DNA from 2 places in the Centipeda sp. (in: firmicutes) genome. Region 1 is predicted to be linked to the other one. Evidence: riboswitches for the same ligand, from Rfam matches in the RefSeq annotation. Region 1 holds a riboswitch; the other holds the start of a gene.

Region 1 (8,625 bases):
TGCCTTGGGACTGAAACGATGCTTCCAGCCCAGCTCAAAATTGCGGTCGCGTTCCGGCTTCGGTACAGCCACATTGGCACGAATATTGGTAGCTGCCGACTTTGCTTGCACAAAGAAATGCGTGCGTCCTGCCGAGAATCGCAGGGTATCCGCTTTCGTCAGATCATGTGTGATATTGAGGACGGGATCCGTTGCACGATCCGAACTCTTTACATTATTTGCATCCTGTGACAGGGACTCATGGCGCACGCCGAGTGTCATGCGCGTCTTTGTGTCAAAGCTCCATGCGTCCTCAATGTAGAAACTTGTACGATTATCCGTTCCCTCATCACCTTTGGAGAGGTTGTTGGAATCCGTATGCCAGTCAATCTTGACGTACTTTGCCCCAAAACTCAGTTGGTGCTTGTCGCCAAGTGCGGTGGAAGCGTTCGCCTCAATGCCGTTTCCTGTGGAGAACCAGCCACTGCGGTACCATTCCGGTCTGCGAGGATTGTTATAGTTTAGAAGAGTTCCGCCGTCGCTTCTCAATAGATTGTGCACCCACAGATTATTCTCATCAATCAGATGATAGTATTTCACATCATACTGCCACCGATCATTTGGACGCTTTCGTACTGGAGTGCAATGTTGCTCTGTTCGAACCCCTTGTAATGCCAGTTGTTCGTTTTGTTCTTCTTTCTATATGACTTCTGCATAGCATCTGAAAGATCATCGACATTGATTGACCAGTTGATATCTGCAGTCAGGGTTTTTCCCGTTTGTGGATCGATACTGTTGGAGATCTCGCTGTCCATATCGGAGTAATATCCGCTCAATATGAGAGAGGACTTGTCACTCGTTTTGAACTTGATCTTACCGTCAAAGTATAGCTTGTCGTTTTCCGCATTCGGCAGATAGCCGCCCGTATGACGCTTTGATGCATTCAGTGCATAGCTGATATTCTTATCGCTGCCACTATATCCGATGCGTGTATCATAGGTATGATGGGAGCCACCGGCGATACTCAGATGGAATTTCCCTGCACCGTCACCGTCCTTCGTTGTCACGAGAATGACGCCGCCCTTATAGTCTGTGCCATACTGTACGGGTCCCGGTCCCTTGATGATCTCGACCTTTGCAATGCTGTCTGCCGGAATCGTCGAAAGATCAGCCGCTGCATTCGTAGCAATACCGTTGAGAGGAAACGCAGGGATGCCGTCAATATAGACTTTCGTCTGCCCGACCTCCGCGCCACGGATGCGCACCATCTTGCTGTTCTTATCCGCCGGTGCCATATAAAGCCCTGGCACCTGTGAGAGGATGTCGGCGAGGTCATGATAACCACGCTCCGCAATCTCCTCTGCCGTGATCGTGTTCGTCGTCACAAGGTACTTGTCAACGCCCTCTGCCTCGACTTTGACCGTATCGGTCTCATATGCCGTGTCGGCGGCATATGCCTGCGGCAGGAATACAAATCCTGTCATGACGGCTGCCACGAGGGCGGTTTGGTACTTCCGTGTTCGCTTCATGAATACCTCTCCTTTTCTTCATCACACAAAAATAGACTGTTTCCCGTACGAAGCGCACGACAAACAGTCCCTGCATGACAAAGAAGCAGTCCGTTCCTGTCGTTTTCCTTTTCAATACGGGAAGGCTGTCGCATTTCTGCGAGAGCCCTGTGAGCAGAAGTGTTCAAAAGAACGCACGCTCAGGCGAAATATCATAGGCACACTGCCCTTAGGGAAGCACTGATAAATTCAGCCGCGCCATCTTGACGCATCTTTTTTGCCCGCACTGTGCCCTCGATCCTCCACATAGCTTTGGCTATGCGTCCGGTTTGCCTCCTTGTTCGGACGAAAAAATCTACGCCAATCTGACGAACTTCATTTTATCAACGATTCCCATGGATTTGTGTTTTGAAAATCTCTCGCTTTTGTGTTATGATACAGGGTGTTTTGAGATGGGAGGGCATGAGTGGCAGCGATAACATATGAGCTGATTCGCAAAGACGAGACGACGGGCGCCCGTGCGGGCGTGATCCACACGCCGCACGGCAGCTTTCCGACGCCCATCTTCATGCCCGTGGGCACGCAGGCGACGGTCAAGGGCGTATCGCCTGACGAATTGCGTGAACTTGGCGCGGGCATTATCCTCAGCAATACCTATCATCTCTTTCTCCGCCCTGGCATGGATCTCGTGCGCGAGGCGGGGGGTCTGCATCGGTTCATGCACTGGGACGGTGCAATCCTCACGGACAGCGGCGGCTTTCAGGTGTTCAGCCTTGGCGATCTCCGCAAGATCACGGAGGAGGGCGCGACATTCCGCTCGCACATCGACGGTTCGAAGCAGTTTCTCTCGCCCGAGGTATCGATGGCGGTGCAGAAAGCACTCGGCTCGGATATTGTCATGGCGTTCGACGAGTGTATCCCGTATCCTGCCGACCACACCTATGCCAAGGCATCGACGGAGCGCACGCAGCGGTGGCTCGTGCGCTGCCGTGACGCAATGGCGGATGCAGAGGGGCAGGGACTTTTCGGCATTGTGCAGGGCGGTATGTACCGCGATCTGCGTGCGTGGCACGCCGCCGAGGTAACGGCACTTGATCTGCCCGGTTATGCCATCGGAGGCCTGAGTGTCGGCGAGCCGCACGAGCTGATGGAGGAGATCCTCTCCTACACGGTGGACTTGCTTCCCGCAAGCAAGCCACGCTATCTCATGGGGGTCGGCACGCCGGACTACCTTCTCACGGGTGTACGGCATGGAATCGATATGTTCGATTGCGTTTTCCCGACGCGTGTGGCGCGCAACGGTATGGCGATGACGTGGACGGGGCGGCTCGTGATGAAGAACGCAGTGCATACGCACGACCATACGGTGCTCGAGGAGGGCTGTGGCTGCTACACCTGCCGCAACGGCTATACACGGGCATACATCCGTCATCTTGTGCGTGCCGAGGAGATCTTTGGTCTGCGCCTCCTGACGCTGCACAATCTTTACTTCTTGCAGGAGTTCATGCGGCGTATGCGTGCGGCGATTATCGCGGGGACGTTCCCCGCATTTTATCAGGATTTTATGAATCACTATCATAAAAGATAATATTTGAAGGAGTTGTATTTATGGATGCAGAAATGATGGCACAGCTGAGCTCGTGGGGACCCATTATCATATTGGTGCTCTTCTTTTATTTTCTTCTCTATCGTCCGCAAAAGCAGGCGCAGAAGAAACGTGATGCGATGCTTGCCGCGCTGAAAGTTGGCGATGAGATTATCACGCTCGGCGGGATGCATGGCAAGATCACGGCACTTGATGATAAAAGCGTGACGCTGCGTGTGGCAGACGGCGTGAACATCGTCTTTGAACGCTCGGCAATCAGTGCTGTGAATACGCCCGAGTGATGCGGTGCGTGGCAGATGAGATTTTAGCGGAACAAAAGAGCATACTGCGGCGGGAAATGCTTGCCCGTCGCCGTGTATTTTCGGCTGAGGAGCGCAAAGAGGCGAGCCGCAGCATATGTGCGCGCGTGGCACAGCTGTCCGTGTTGAAGGCAGCGCAAACCATTATGCTCTATGCCTCCATGGAAGAGGAGATTGACCTAGTTCCGTTTATGGAGATCCTGCTCGCGGACGGGCGGCGTATCGTCCTGCCTGAGATCACGGGCAGGGGGACGATGGAGGCGCGGGAGCTGCCCTCGATGGATGCGCTGACGGACGGTGTTTTCGGTATAGCAACACCGGATCCCACGCGCGGCAGCATTGTCCCCCCCGAGGAGATTGATGTTATCATTGTCCCGGGAGCGGCATTTTCTTCGGATGGCGGACGTTTGGGGCTAGGCGGTGGTTACTATGACCGTTTCCTGCCGCGTGCGGGAAATGCAGTGCGGGTTGTGCTCGCCTTTGATTTTCAGATTGTTCCTGCTGTACCGATGGGTGTGCAGGACGCCCGCGTCGATGTCATTTTGACCGAGCGGCGCATGATTTCCTGCAATGGATACTACCTTGAGGAAGAGGTGTGAGGACTGTTGAGACAACATAGTCTGTTAAAGCTGGTGATTTCGATTGTGGTCATCATCGGCGCGTTTTTTTTCCTAGTTCAGCCACTCGCGAGCTCGATTCGGCAGGGCCTTGACCTGCAGGGCGGAACGCACGTTGTTTTGGAGGCGGTCGATACGGAGCAGGCGCAGGTCAACGACGATGCGATGAACCGCGTCATTGCGATCATGGAGAAGCGCGTCAACTCGCTTGGACTGACCGAGCCAATCATCCAGCGTGAGGGGGAGCGTCGTGTCATCATCGAACTGCCGGGCATCAAGGATCCCGATGCTGCGATCCGAACGATCGGCAAGACGGCGATGCTCGAGTTCCGCGACGAAGAGGGGCATACGGTGCTCACGGGGACGGATCTGAAGGATGCACAGGCATCGACGAATCCGCAGTCGGGACAGAACGTCGTCAACCTAGAGTTCTCGGATGAGGGCGCACAGAAATTTGCCGATCTCACGATGAAGAACGTCGGGCGTACGATTGCGATCCTGCTCGACGGCGAGGTGCTGACTGCGCCGAACGTGCGTGAGCCGATTCTCGGCGGGCGTGCGGAGATCACGGGGCAGAAGACGCTTGAGGAGGCGCAGAACCTCGCGGTCGTCCTGCGCAGCGGTGCACTTCCCGTGAAGGTTGAGATCATCGAGACGCGTACGGTCGGCCCGACGCTCGGACAGGACTCGAAGGATAAGTCCCAGTTCGCGTTTGTGGTCGGGCTCGGTGCGGTCGTGCTCTTCATGATTTTCTTCTACCATCTCTCGGGCTTTATCGCGGACGTGGCACTCATGGCATATACGGTCATGCTGCTCGGCATCCTCTATCTGATGGATGCGACGCTGACGCTGCCGGGCGTGGCGGGTATTATTCTCTCGATCGGCATGGCGGTCGATGCGAACGTCCTCATCTTTGAGCATTTCAAGGAGGAGTACCAGGTCAACCAAAAGACCCTGCGGCATGCGATGGATGCGGGCTTCAAGCGTGCGTTTACGACGATCTTTGACTCGAACGTCACGACGCTGATTGCTGCAGGCGTGCTCTTCTTCCTCGGGACGGGGACAATTCGCGGCTTTGCGATCACGCTCGGGGTTGGAACGATGCTCTCGATGTTTACGGCGATTACACTGACGCAGTACCTGCTGAAGCTCATGATTAACTCGAAGCTGTCCGAGAGCTCCGCACTCTATGGTGCGAACGGCTTTATGCTCGGTGTGAAGAAGAAGGGAGATGAGAAGAGTGCCTAAGTTCGATATTGCAGGACATCGGAAAATCTGGTTTCTCATCTCCCTCGTGCTCATCATCCCCGGGTTGATCTGCATGGGGGTACGCGGCTTCAACTTCGGCATCGACTTCACGGGCGGGACGATCATCGACCTGCGCTTTGAGCAGCCTGTGACGCTCTCCGATGTGCGTTCGAGTCTTGCGAAATACAATCTCGATGGCAGTACAATTCAGCTTGCGGGCGCGGAGTCGGGCATCGAGTCCTCCGAGAACGTCATGATCCGCACGATTGATCTTGAGGAGAGCCAGCGCAAGGAAGTTATGGCTTCGCTCACGCAGGATGTCGGGCCCTACACCGTGCTGCGCGAGGAGAAGGTCGGCGCGACGATTGGCGGCGAGCTGATTACGAATGCGGTACTCGCGCTTGTCATCTCGTGGGCACTCATCATTCTCTACGTTGCCTATCGCTTTGAGTGGCGATTTGGCGTGTCGGCGGTGCTCGCGCTCATCCACGATATTATCATCGTGCTCGCGGTATTTTCGCTTACGCAGCGGCAGATTGATTCGTCGTTTATCGCGGCACTGCTTACCATCGTCGGTTACTCGATCAATGATACGATCGTTATCTTTGACCGCATCCGCGAGAATCTGAAACTGCATTTCCGTCGCGGCGGCGATGTGAACGAGCTTGTCAACACATCCATCTATCAGACGCTGACGCGCTCGCTCTATACGGTGTTCACGGTTCTGTTCACGACCTTCGCGCTGTACTGGTTCGGCGGAGAGACAACGAAGGACTTCGCGTTTGCGCTTCTTGTCGGCTTTGCCAGCGGCTGCTACTCCTCCATCTTCATTGCAAGTCAGCTCTGGATCGAGCTGCGGAATCGCACGGAGCGGCGTCCTGCCGCGAAACCTGCGGCCGTGGAGGGATAACGAAAAGAGCCTGTCACGGGACAGGCTCTTTTGCTATTGAAAGGAAGGGGGGGAGACGATGCTGAAAGAATGGGTCATACGCGCACAAACCGACGAAGGGGCTGCGCTTGCACGCGACATCGGAGCTCCACCAATCATCGGTCAGATTCTCTGGCATAGGGGGATACGCTCTGCAGAAGATGCGCAGGCCTTCCTTCATCCGGAGGACGAGCCGTTCCACGATCCCTTTCTCATGAGGGATATGGAAAAAGCCGTCCTGCGTATACGGAAGGCGATTCATGAGGGCGAGCGGATCGTTGTCTACGGCGACTACGATGTGGACGGCATGACCTCGACTACACTCCTCATGAAGAATATCCGCGCACTCGGCGGTACGGTCTCCTACTATATTCCGAACCGCTTTACCGAGGGCTATGGGATCAACGGCGCAGCACTCGCACAGCTTGCAGCGGAGGGCTGTGATTTGCTTGTCACCGTCGACTGCGGCATCTCATCCGTGGACGTAGTAGCGGAGATGGACGGGGCGATGGATATCATCATCACCGATCATCATCTGCCGGGGGCGGAACTTCCTTCTGCCTATGCTGTCCTCAATCCCCATCGAGCCGATTGCTCCTACCCGTTCAAAGAACTCGCGGGTGTCGGCGTCGCGTTCAAGCTCGTGCAGGCTCTTTGGCAGGCGGAGGAGGAGCGGAGCTATGCGGAGGATATGGACATCGTCGCGCTCGGTACGGTCGCCGATCTCGTGCCGCTCATCGGTGAGAACCGCAAGATCGTCCAGATGGGGCTTGCGGCTATGTCCACGCATCCCTGTGAGGGAATCGCTGCCTTGATTCGCGTTGCTGGCATTGAGGGCAAGGCGATCAATACGGGGATGGTCGGCTTCCAGCTCGCACCGCGCCTGAATGCGGCGGGACGCATTGAAACGGCGCGCAGCGGTGTGGAGCTGCTGACCGCCGAGGAAGTGCGGGAGGCGGATCGCATTGCGGGCGAATTGAATGAGCTCAACACGGAGCGGCGTGATTTGGAGCAGGGGATTCTCGCGGAGGCCGAGGAAATGCTCGCGGATTTTACGCCCGATGTACCTGCGATTGTCGTCGCAGGGGAGAAATGGAATTCCGGCGTGATCGGCATTGTCGCTTCCCGTCTCGTCGATAAATACTATCGCCCGAGTATCGTGCTCACACGGCAGGGCGATGTCTACAAGGGCTCCTGCCGCAGCATTGCGGGGCTGCATATGTACGAGGCTCTGGCTGCGTGCAGGGGGACGCTCATTCAGTTCGGCGGGCATGAGATGGCGGCGGGTTTGACACTTGCCTGTGATTGTGTGGAGGATTTTCGCACGGCGTTCGCGAACTATGTAAATACGCATTTGACAACAGATGATTTCACACCGAAAATCTCCATTGAGGGGCTCGTCGCACCTGCGGACTGGACGCTCTCAGCGGTCGAGCAGCTTGCCCTGCTTGAGCCGTACGGCATGGGGAATCCGCGCCCCGTCTTCGGCGTGCGCGATCTGCGCCCGCGCACGGCATCTGCCATTGGCGCGGACGGGAAACATCTGCGCATGGAGGTCGGTACACGTCAGAAGCACGTCGCGGCACTCTACTGGAACGCGGGCGAGCTTGCGGAGATTGTGACGGAGGAGGCGGGGGATCTCGCCTATACGCCGAGCATCAACGAGTGGCAGGGGGCGCGCTCCGTGCAGTGTATGGTGGACTCCGTCATGCCCGCCGCGCACGAGCGCATTTTTCCGGAGCGCGACCTGCTCAAAGCCGTATATGCCTTTCTCAAGGAGCTTTGCGGGGCAGATGGGCAGATTTCATATCATAAGATTGCGCTCACACGGCGGTTCTCACGCGAGAAGGGACATATTTCCTGCTACACAATGGAGACTGCCCTGTGTATTTTTCAGGAACTCGGACTACTCACACAGACGCCGGAAGGGATGTGGCGGCTCGTCCCGCCCGCAGGAAAGCTGGAACTCATGGATGCGCCGACATATCGTCGGTATATGGAACGAAAGGGTGACGTGTAGATGTCGGACGATACACAGAGGGATGTCACTCTCGATATGATACTGGAAAAGGTGCGCTCCTATCAGACGGACGCCGATCTCGCAAAGATCAAGAAGGCATATGACTGTGCGGAGAAAGCACATCGCGGACAGGTGCGCATCTCGGGCGATGCCTACATCATCCATCCGCTCAATGTCGCCTACATTCTCACGGGACTTCACCTCGATGACGAGACGATCTGCGCCGCACTCCTGCACGATGTCGTGGAGGATACCTGCGCGACGCTGGAGGAGATGGATGCGGAGTTCGGCAGGAACATCATGGAGCTCATCGACGGTGTGACGAAGCTCGGCCGCATCGAGTATATGTCCAAGGAGGATGTCAAACTCGAGAACTACCGCAAGATGTTCCTCGCGATGGCGAAGGATATCCGCGTCATC
Region 2 (8,625 bases), on a different contig from region 1:
GTCGAAAAAGGCATCCGCCCTCCAACAGGATCTTGACAGTCTCCGCCGCGCCGAGGACGGGCTGCGTGCTATTGTCGGTGCATCGCCCGCCGCAGCGGACGAGACTGTGCAGGAGGGGATGGTCTCGCCGACGGGCGGCGAGCAGCATACGCCGACCACGGCGGATCTCTCCGAGGCACTCGAGATGATCGAGGAACGTCTCAGTACGCGCCGCTCGTCCATTGACCTCCTCGCCGAGACCATGCGCAGGGAGTTCCCCGGTGCGGCCTCCTATGCCTCGGACAGTGCCCCCCACACGACGCCCTCCATCTGGCCGGCGGCGGGCTACGTCAGCTCGCCCTACGGGCTGCGCTTTAACGGCACGGAGTTCCATCAGGGGATCGACATTGCCGCCGATATGGGCACGCCCATCGTTGCAACCGCTGACGGTGTTGTTACGGCGGCAGGGTGGAACGGCGGCTATGGCAACATGGTCGATGTGGATCACGGCGGCGGCATCGTGACGCGCTACGGGCACGCCTCCGCCGTCGCTGTGACGGTCGGACAGCAGGTGCGGCGCGGTGAGGTCATCGCCTATGTCGGCTCGACGGGACGCTCCACGGGGCCCCATGTTCACTACGAGGTGCGCGTGAACGGTGCGCCCGTCAATCCCGCAGGATATCTATAAGAGAGGAACGCTATGAAAGCCAGTATCTGCCTGCTTGCCGCAGGTCTTCTCATCCTCCCCGCGGGGGGGGACGCCGCCGAGAAAGCGGACATCCACGAGGTCATGACGGCGCAGGAGCACCACGGGAGTACCGTTGCCACAGAAGCGCATGCACGCGCGAATACACGGGACGAGGAGAGCGTCTTGGACGAGGAGATGGACGAGCTGGGCGATGAGCCTGTCGGCTCGGGCTCTGCCACCACCGTCCATCCCGTCAATGAGGAGACAGTGAAAAAGGATGTTGCCGAGGATCCGTCCGCACCGCAGAGGGGCGGGCGCGGGAGCGGCACGGCTCTGAGTGCCCATGTGGACGGTGCGTCCGACGACGCTGCCTACGGGGTGGCGACGGCGATCGAGCCCGTGACCTTGAAGGAGGGCGACTGGCTCTTTATCGAGGGCGACGAGCGGCGCGGCTGGTTCTTTGACCGCTCGAAGATGCAGCGCAACAGCGATGGGAGCATCTCCTACTGGCAGCTCATCCTCTACAACGACCTCGGCAAGGCGCAGTTCGTGGATGCAATGCACGACGAAGCGTACCGCAATGTCGGCTACACACTCCAACGGCGCGTGCTCGACACGAAGAAAAACACGATCCGCACCTATGAGATCATCGCCTATGACGCTGAGAATACCGTCATTACGGACAGTGAGCGTGACGGGCACGCCGCCGAGATCCGTCCGAACACAATGGCGGCGAAGGAGCGCAATGCCGTGAAGAAGGCGGCGAAGAAAAAAAATAAATCGTACACATGATGAGAATAAATGTCGCATATTGACAGCACGGCGATTTCCTGTTAGAATTAATGCACAATTAAATCGCGGGAGAGAATGAGCTCTCTTCCACGTTTCCGAGCAAAAATATCTAAGGGCAGTGCGCCTATGATATTGCGCCAGTGCTGCGGGATTTTCCCAAGACGCGCACAGGGGTCGCGCAGAAATGCGCGCGCCTTCCCGCCGGGAGGAATCGCCTCCCCATTGAAAAGGAAGCGACAGAATTGCCGTCACAGGGCTTTTTCATGTATCTGTTTTCGTGTGTGCAGATGCAGTGTATATGGCTGTGTTAAGGGGCTGTTTGTCGTGCCTTTGGGTGCGGGAGACAGCCCTTTTTTGGATGCAAAAACGAACACAAAATTAGTTTTCGTATTGCCCAAAAGTGTATAGGAAGCACTGATAAATTCAGCACTGCCATCTTGACGCATCTTTTTTGCCCGCACTGTGTCGGCAAATCCTCCACATAGCCCTCGCTATGCGTCCGGTTTGCCTCCTTGTTCGGACGAAAAATCTACGCCAATCTGACAGACTTCATTTTATCAGCGATTCCTATATCTTTTTTGATGGGATGGGTGTATAATTATGAAAATTTTCTACAGCTAGGAGTAATAATTATCAATTATAAATGGTGTATTGGTTAGGAGGATTCATGTGAGTAAAAGGGAGAGCTTGTGGGAGACCTATCTCGCAAAGGGCATGAGTCGGCGCAGCTTTTTGAAGGGCTGTGTGACGCTCACGTCCCTGATGGGGCTGAGCACGGACATGATGACGAAGGTCGTCGAGGCGGCGGAGACGAAGCCGCTGCCGGTCGTGATCTGGCTGCATGGGCACGAGTGCACGGGCTGCGATGAGTCCTTCATCCGCTCGGGTGCACCGCTTGCATCCGATCTCGTGCTGAACAACATCGCGCTTGAGTACAGCCATGTCCTGAGTGCGGGCTGCGGCGAGCCGTTCGAGGAGCACCTCGAGACCACGATCAAAAAGTACCACGGAGAGTATATTCTCGCAGTCGAGGGTGCGGTCGCATCGGGGGCGCACGAGTATACCTGCATGTCGGGCGGACATCCCTTCTCGCATACGCTGAGGCGTGTCGCCGAGGGGGCAAAGGCGGTCATCGCCTACGGGACGTGTGCGACGGCGGGCGGCATCCAGGCAGCTGCGCCGAATCCGACGGAGTCCAAGGGCATCCGCTCGTTCATTGGCGCGAAACCCTACATCGCCGTGCCCGGCTGCCCGCCGATCCCTGAGGTTATGACGGGTGTCGTCATGCATGTCGCGCTCTTCGGCACACTGCCCCCGCTCGACGGGGAGGGACGGCCGCGCCAGTTCTACGGCAACCGTATTCACGACACCTGCTACCGCCGTCCGTTCTTCGATGCGGGCATGTTTGCCGATCGCTTCGACGATGCGGGCGCAAAGGCGGGGTGGTGTCTCTATCATCTCGGCTGCCGAGGGCCTGAGACGTACAACTCCTGCGGAAATCTGCGGTGGTATCAGGGGATGTCGTACCCCATCCAGTCGGGGGCACCCTGCATCGGGTGCAGCAATGCGAATTTCTGGGACGATGCACCCTTCTCGAAACGTCTGCCCGAGTATGACGGCATCGACGTGGATATGGTCGGTGCGGGGCTTGCCGTGGCGACGGCAGTTGGTGTCGCGGCACACGCGGGCGCGAGCCTCGTACAGAAGAAATGCCATGAGAAGCAGCTCGAAAAAGAGGGAAAGCAGGTGCATGAATGAAACACGTTGTTGTCGACCCGATTACGCGCATTGAGGGACATCTGCGCGTCGAGATCCAGGTGGATGAGGCGACGGGCAAGGTCACGGATGCCATCTCCTCCGGTACGGCATGGCGCGGTCTCGAGCTCGTCATGAACGACCGCGACCCGCGCGATGCGTGGGCATACATCCAGCGCATCTGCGGTGTGTGCACGTCGTCCCATGCGCTCGCGTCGCTGCGCGCCGTGGAGGACGCGTTTGGCATCACCATTCCGAAGAATGCACACTACATCCGCAACATCATTGCGGCATGCCTCGGACATCAGGACCACATCATCCATTTCTACCACCTCCACGCGCTCGACTGGGTCAGCCCGCTCGAGGCGCTGAAGGCGGATCCTGCGGCGACGGCGGCACTCCAGAACACGGTGCTCAGGACCTATCGTCTCCCCTTCCGCGGCCCTCAGGGACTCGATACGGAGGCATACCCGCACGACGTGCCCGTCTCGAATCCCGAGTACTATGCGGCGATCAAGGCGAAGGTGCAGAAGATCGTGGAGAGCGGTCAGCTCGGTATTTTCTCCGCGCAGTGGTGGGATCACCCCGACTATCAGATGCTGCCGCCCGAGGTGCACCTCATGGCGATCTCGCATTACCTCGAGATGCTGGACAAGCAGCGCGATCTCGTCGTGCCGCACGTTGTCTTCGGCGGCAAGAACCCGCATCCGCACTATGTGCTCGGCGGCATGCCCTGCTCCATCTCAATGGAGGACGGCAATGCGCCGATCAACACGGCACGCCTGGCGATTGTCGACCGCTCGATCCAGTCCGCGCGTCATATGATGAACGACTACTACCTGCCGGACGTGCTCGCCATCGGGCATCTGTATGTGCAGAAAGGCTATGTCTCGGGCGGCGGTCTCGCGAAGGAGCGCGTGCTCGGCTTCGGTATGTTCCCCGAGGAGTCGTTCAGCGGCGCGACGAACGGCGATTTCTTCAAGGATCTGCTCGTGCGCTGCAACGGCGTTGTCGAGAACTTTGCGGGTGGCGTGATGCAGGCAAAGGTCTATGATTTCAAGATGGAGGATGTCTCCGACCCCGAGGTCATCAGCGAGAGCGTCGAGCACGGCTGGTACGAGTACAGCGGCGGCGACAGCAAGGGGCTGCATCCGTGGGAGGGCGAGACGAAGCCGCACTACACGGAGCCGAAGGAAGGCACGAAGACGGAGTGGAAGGCGCTGAACGAGCAGGGCAAATACTCGTGGCTCAAGACGCCGAAATGGCGCGGCAAGCTCTGCGAGGTCGGTCCGCTCGCGCGCTATATCGTGCTCTACACGAAGGCAAAGCAGGGGCTGCTCGGCGAGCTGACGTGGGCGGAGCAGCTGATTGTCGACCAGATCGACGCAGTGACGAAGGTGCTCGGCGTTCCTGCCGAGGCGTGGCTGCCCTCGACGGTCGGCCGCACGGCGGCACGTGCGCTCGATGCGCAGCTGCAGGCGGAGATCAGCAAGTTCTTCTTTGACAAGCTCGTTGCGAACATCAAGAGCGGCGACACGCGCGTGGTGAACAACGACAAGTGGGATCCCTCGACCTGGCCGAAGGAGGCAAAGGGCGTCGGCTTCTACGAGGCACCGCGCGGTGCGCTCAGTCACTGGGTCGTCATCAAGGACGGCAAGGTGGCGAACTATCAGGCGGTTGTGCCGACGACGTGGAACGCCTGCCCGCGCGATGATGCGGCAGGACACGGCGCATACGAGATGTCGATGATGGATACGCCCGTGAAGATTGCGGACAAGCCGCTCGAGATCGTGAAGGCGGTGCGCTCGTTCGATCCGTGCATGGCGTGCTCGACCCACCTCTTTAACGCGAAGGGGGAGAAGATCCGCGTCGTCACGACCGACCCCTACGCCGGCGTGCGCGTGGACGAATAGGGGGCGATCCGCATGAAACAAGAAGTACGCAAGGAGTACTACCTCTTTAGCCCCTTTCTGCGCATCTTTCACTGGCTGATGGTCATTGCGATCATCGTGCTCTTTATCACGGGCTTTCTCATTACGAAGCCGCCCGTGATCCTTGCCTCCGAGCCGACGAATACGCCGCTCCTGATGAACCTCGTGCGCAACATCCACTTCATTGCGGCGTTTGCGTTCTGTGCGGGCTTCATCGGGCGCGTCTACGGCTTTATCATCAATCGCGGCGATCGCCTTTTCCCGCATTTCTGGAAAAAGCAGTACTATCTGGATGCGTGGGAAGTTGTGCAGCACTACATTTTCCTGCGCACGTCTCATCGCCCCTTCCTGCGCAACCCTCTGGCGCGCGCAGCATACGCGGGGCTGTATGTGATGGTGGCGGTCGAGGTGCTGACGGGCTTTGCTATGTACTACATGACGGAACCGTCGGCGATCGGCGGCATCCTGTTCGGTTGGGTGAACCATGTCCTCGGGAACGAGTTCATGTCGCATTTCGTGCATCACTATGCGGCATGGGCGATTATGCTGTTCGCGATTGGGCATTTCTACCTCGTCGTCCGTGCGGAGTTCATGGAGGGTGAGGCGGAGGTCTCAAGTATGTTCGCAGGGTCGAAGCTGCTGCGGCATACGGCGGCAGACGCACAGGATGTGGAGTGAGGTTTGCGTTGGGCAAACAGCGTAGGATGGGAACGAATCAAAGGAGATCTTTATGTGTAAGGAATGTGGCTGCGGCCTCGCGGAGAGTACGACGCATTTGCAGTTTTTTGTCAAGGGCTATACGACGGAGAATGCTGCCGCCGTGGAGAAGGCTCTCCTCGGCCTTGCGGGTGTGCTCTATGTGCACATCCACACGCATGACGGTGAGACGACGGTGGACTATGACCCGGCAAAGACGAAGATGACGGAACTCATCAGCACCTTCGCTGCGCACAATCTCTCGGCGGAGCTCTAGGATGCACGAGATGGCGATTGCCGAGGGCATCCTTGACATCGCCCTCATGCACGCGCGGGACAACCATGCGCAGCGCATCGAGCGCATCCACCTCCTCCTCGGAGAGCTCTCGGGGGTGGAGACGGAGGCATTGACGCTTGCCTTTCGGACGCTCGTGCGCGGGACCATGGCGGAGACGGCGGCACTGACGTGGACGAGCATCCCCCTTGCGGGACGCTGCCACGACTGCGGCAAAGAACGCGCGCTGCGCCCGCAGGACTACCTCTGCCCCGACTGCGGGGGCGGGATGGAGTTCACGCATGGGCGCGAGATGCGCGTCGACTATATAGAGATGGAATAGGTATGAAAGTAGTTGTAAAGGCGGACATCCTTGGGCAGAACGAGGCGACGGCGGCGGAGAATGCGGCACTCTTTGCGCGGCATGGCATCTATGCGCTGAATCTCCTCGGCTCGCCCGGCTGCGGCAAGACCTCTCTGCTCGAGCAGACACTCGCGGCACTCGGCGGGGAGCTGCGCATGGCGGTCATCGAGGGGGATCTCTTCACGACGAAGGATGCGGCGCGCATCGAACGCTGCGGTGCGCCTGTCGTGCAGATCAATACGAGCGGCGGCTGTCATCTGGACGCGGCGATGGTCGCGGCGGCACTCGGGAAACTGGATTTGTCCGCGCTCGATCTCCTCGTAATTGAGAACGTCGGCAACCTTGTCTGCCCCGCCGAGTTCGCGCTCGGCGAGGATGCAAAGGCGGTTGCGCTCAGCATCACGGAGGGCGACGACAAGCCGCTGAAGTACCCGCTCATTTTCAAGGAGTCGGCGGTGGCTCTTCTCAATAAGGTGGACATCCTGCCCTATACGAATTTCGATATGGAGGCGGCGTGCGCGGACATCACGGCACTGCACCCCGGGATCTCTGTTCTGCCGATTTCGTGTCGGACGGGCGAGGGACTTGCGGCGTGGTACGACTGGCTGCGCGCGCAGGTGCGGGCGAAGAAGAAGCAGGCGTGACAATAGGAGGAAGGCGATGAGAGTGATCAATGACCAGTTGGTTGCGGTGGCACCCGTGACGGTGCTTGGCATCGGCAATATTATTTTGCGGGACGAGGGCTTTGGCGTGCGTGCCGTGGAGTATCTGGAGGAGCACTTCCACTTTCCTCACGATGTCCGTCTGCTCGATGGCGGGACGCTCGGCCCGGAGCTGCTGCATTTTGTCACGGGGACACAGAAGCTGCTCATCCTCGATGCTGTCGCGGGCGACGCACTTGCGGGAACGGTCTACCGCTTTGAGGACGACGCGGTGATGGCGCATTTTCAGGAAAAGATGTCTTCGCACGAAATCGGGATTCAGGATGTGCTCGCGTGGTTGACGGTGACGGAGCGGGCGATTCCGAATGTTGTTGTGCTCGGCGTGCAGCCGTACGAGGTGACGGCGGGGCTCTCGCTCAGTCCGGAGATGGCGGCGGCACTGCCGCGCTTTGCGCATCGTGCGGTGGAGGAGCTGATCCGTTGGGGGATCGTTCCCACAGCGCGTGCGGCATCCGATCGGCAGAGTGCATGACCGTGCGGCAGAGTGATCGAATGGCAGTGGAAGGCGCGCGGACAAGGCGCGCCTTTCGTGTCTCAGGGATTGTGCAGGGGGTGGGGTTCCGCCCCTTTGTCTACCGTCTTGCACGGGAATATGGTCTGGCGGGATGCGTATGGAATGACAGCGCGGGCGTCGGCATCGAGGCGGAGGGAACGGCAGAGGAACTCGACGCATTCGCAGCGGCACTGCACGCGGAAGCTCCGCTTGCGGCATCTGTAACCGCTGTGACATTCGAGGAGGTCTCGCCGACGGGGGAGCAGGTCTTTCAGATCCTGCCGAGCCATGTGGGAACGCTCGCGCGGACGCTTGTCTCGCCCGACCTTGCGGTCTGTGCGGACTGCCGCCGTGAGATTTTGTCCGATGAAAACAGGCGGCACGGCTACGCCTTTACGAACTGTACGAACTGCGGCCCGCGCTACGCGATCATCCGCGGCGTTCCCTATGATCGTCCGCTGACCTCGATGGCTTCGTTTCAGATGTGTGATGCGTGCCAGCGCGAGTACGATGACCCCGCTGATCGCCGCTTTCACGCCCAGCCGAATGCGTGCGCGGATTGCGGCCCCGTCTACCGTCTCCTTGTTGATGGGGTGGCGGAGGTGGGCGAGCCGCTCGCGCGGGCGCGGGCGATGGTCGCGGCGGGCGGCATTGTTGCGGTCAAGGGCATCGGCGGTTATCATCTCGCGTGTGATGCGCGCAGTGACGCGGCGGTGCGCCGTCTGCGACAGAGGAAGCGGCGCGAGGCGAAGGCGCTCGCCGTGATGGCGGGTTCGCTCGCGCTCGTGCGGAAGCTCTGCACGGTATCGGCGGAGGAGGAGCGGTGGCTCACCTCGCCCGCCGCCCCGATCGTGCTGCTCCGTCGGCGTGCGGATGGGGTGGATGCTGTTGCAGAGAGCGTTGCGCCGGGGAATGCGTACCTCGGGGTGCT

Evidence for each region. Region 1 has a riboswitch for molybdenum cofactor ahead of ACO6BQ_RS09595 (TonB-dependent receptor). Riboswitches for the same ligand answer to the same signal wherever they lie in the genome.
Region 2: it holds a riboswitch for molybdenum cofactor, as region 1 does, so the genes downstream of both, ACO6BQ_RS01810 (hydrogenase small subunit) here and ACO6BQ_RS09595 (TonB-dependent receptor) in region 1, are expected to answer to the same signal.

The regions. Positions count from the first base shown of each region.
Region 1 is NZ_DBHIVL010000063.1:1,688-10,312, forward strand. Features, by position in the region: gene ACO6BQ_RS09590 (TonB-dependent receptor domain-containing protein) at 1-579, opposite strand, end outside; gene ACO6BQ_RS09595 (TonB-dependent receptor) at 576-1,508, opposite strand; molybdenum cofactor riboswitch at 1,597-1,736, opposite strand; gene tgt (tRNA guanosine(34) transglycosylase Tgt) at 1,954-3,075, shown strand; gene yajC (preprotein translocase subunit YajC) at 3,096-3,374, shown strand; gene ACO6BQ_RS09610 (5-formyltetrahydrofolate cyclo-ligase) at 3,374-3,991, shown strand; gene secD (protein translocase subunit SecD) at 4,025-5,257, shown strand; gene secF (protein translocase subunit SecF) at 5,250-6,167, shown strand; gene recJ (single-stranded-DNA-specific exonuclease RecJ) at 6,226-8,205, shown strand; gene ACO6BQ_RS09630 (RelA/SpoT family protein) at 8,206-8,625, shown strand, end outside.
Region 2 is NZ_DBHIVL010000005.1:11,260-19,884, forward strand. Features, by position in the region: gene ACO6BQ_RS01795 (M23 family metallopeptidase) at 1-667, shown strand, start outside; gene ACO6BQ_RS01800 (hypothetical protein) at 680-1,459, shown strand; molybdenum cofactor riboswitch at 1,541-1,708, shown strand; partial or broken gene ACO6BQ_RS01805 (secretion protein HlyD) at 1,866-1,988, opposite strand; gene ACO6BQ_RS01810 (hydrogenase small subunit) at 2,129-3,217, shown strand; gene ACO6BQ_RS01815 (nickel-dependent hydrogenase large subunit) at 3,214-5,127, shown strand; gene cybH (Ni/Fe-hydrogenase, b-type cytochrome subunit) at 5,140-5,823, shown strand; gene ACO6BQ_RS01825 (hypothetical protein) at 5,876-6,118, shown strand; gene ACO6BQ_RS01830 (hydrogenase maturation nickel metallochaperone HypA/HybF) at 6,120-6,458, shown strand; gene hypB (hydrogenase nickel incorporation protein HypB) at 6,461-7,123, shown strand; gene ACO6BQ_RS01840 (HyaD/HybD family hydrogenase maturation endopeptidase) at 7,140-7,673, shown strand; gene hypF (carbamoyltransferase HypF) at 7,670-8,625, shown strand, end outside.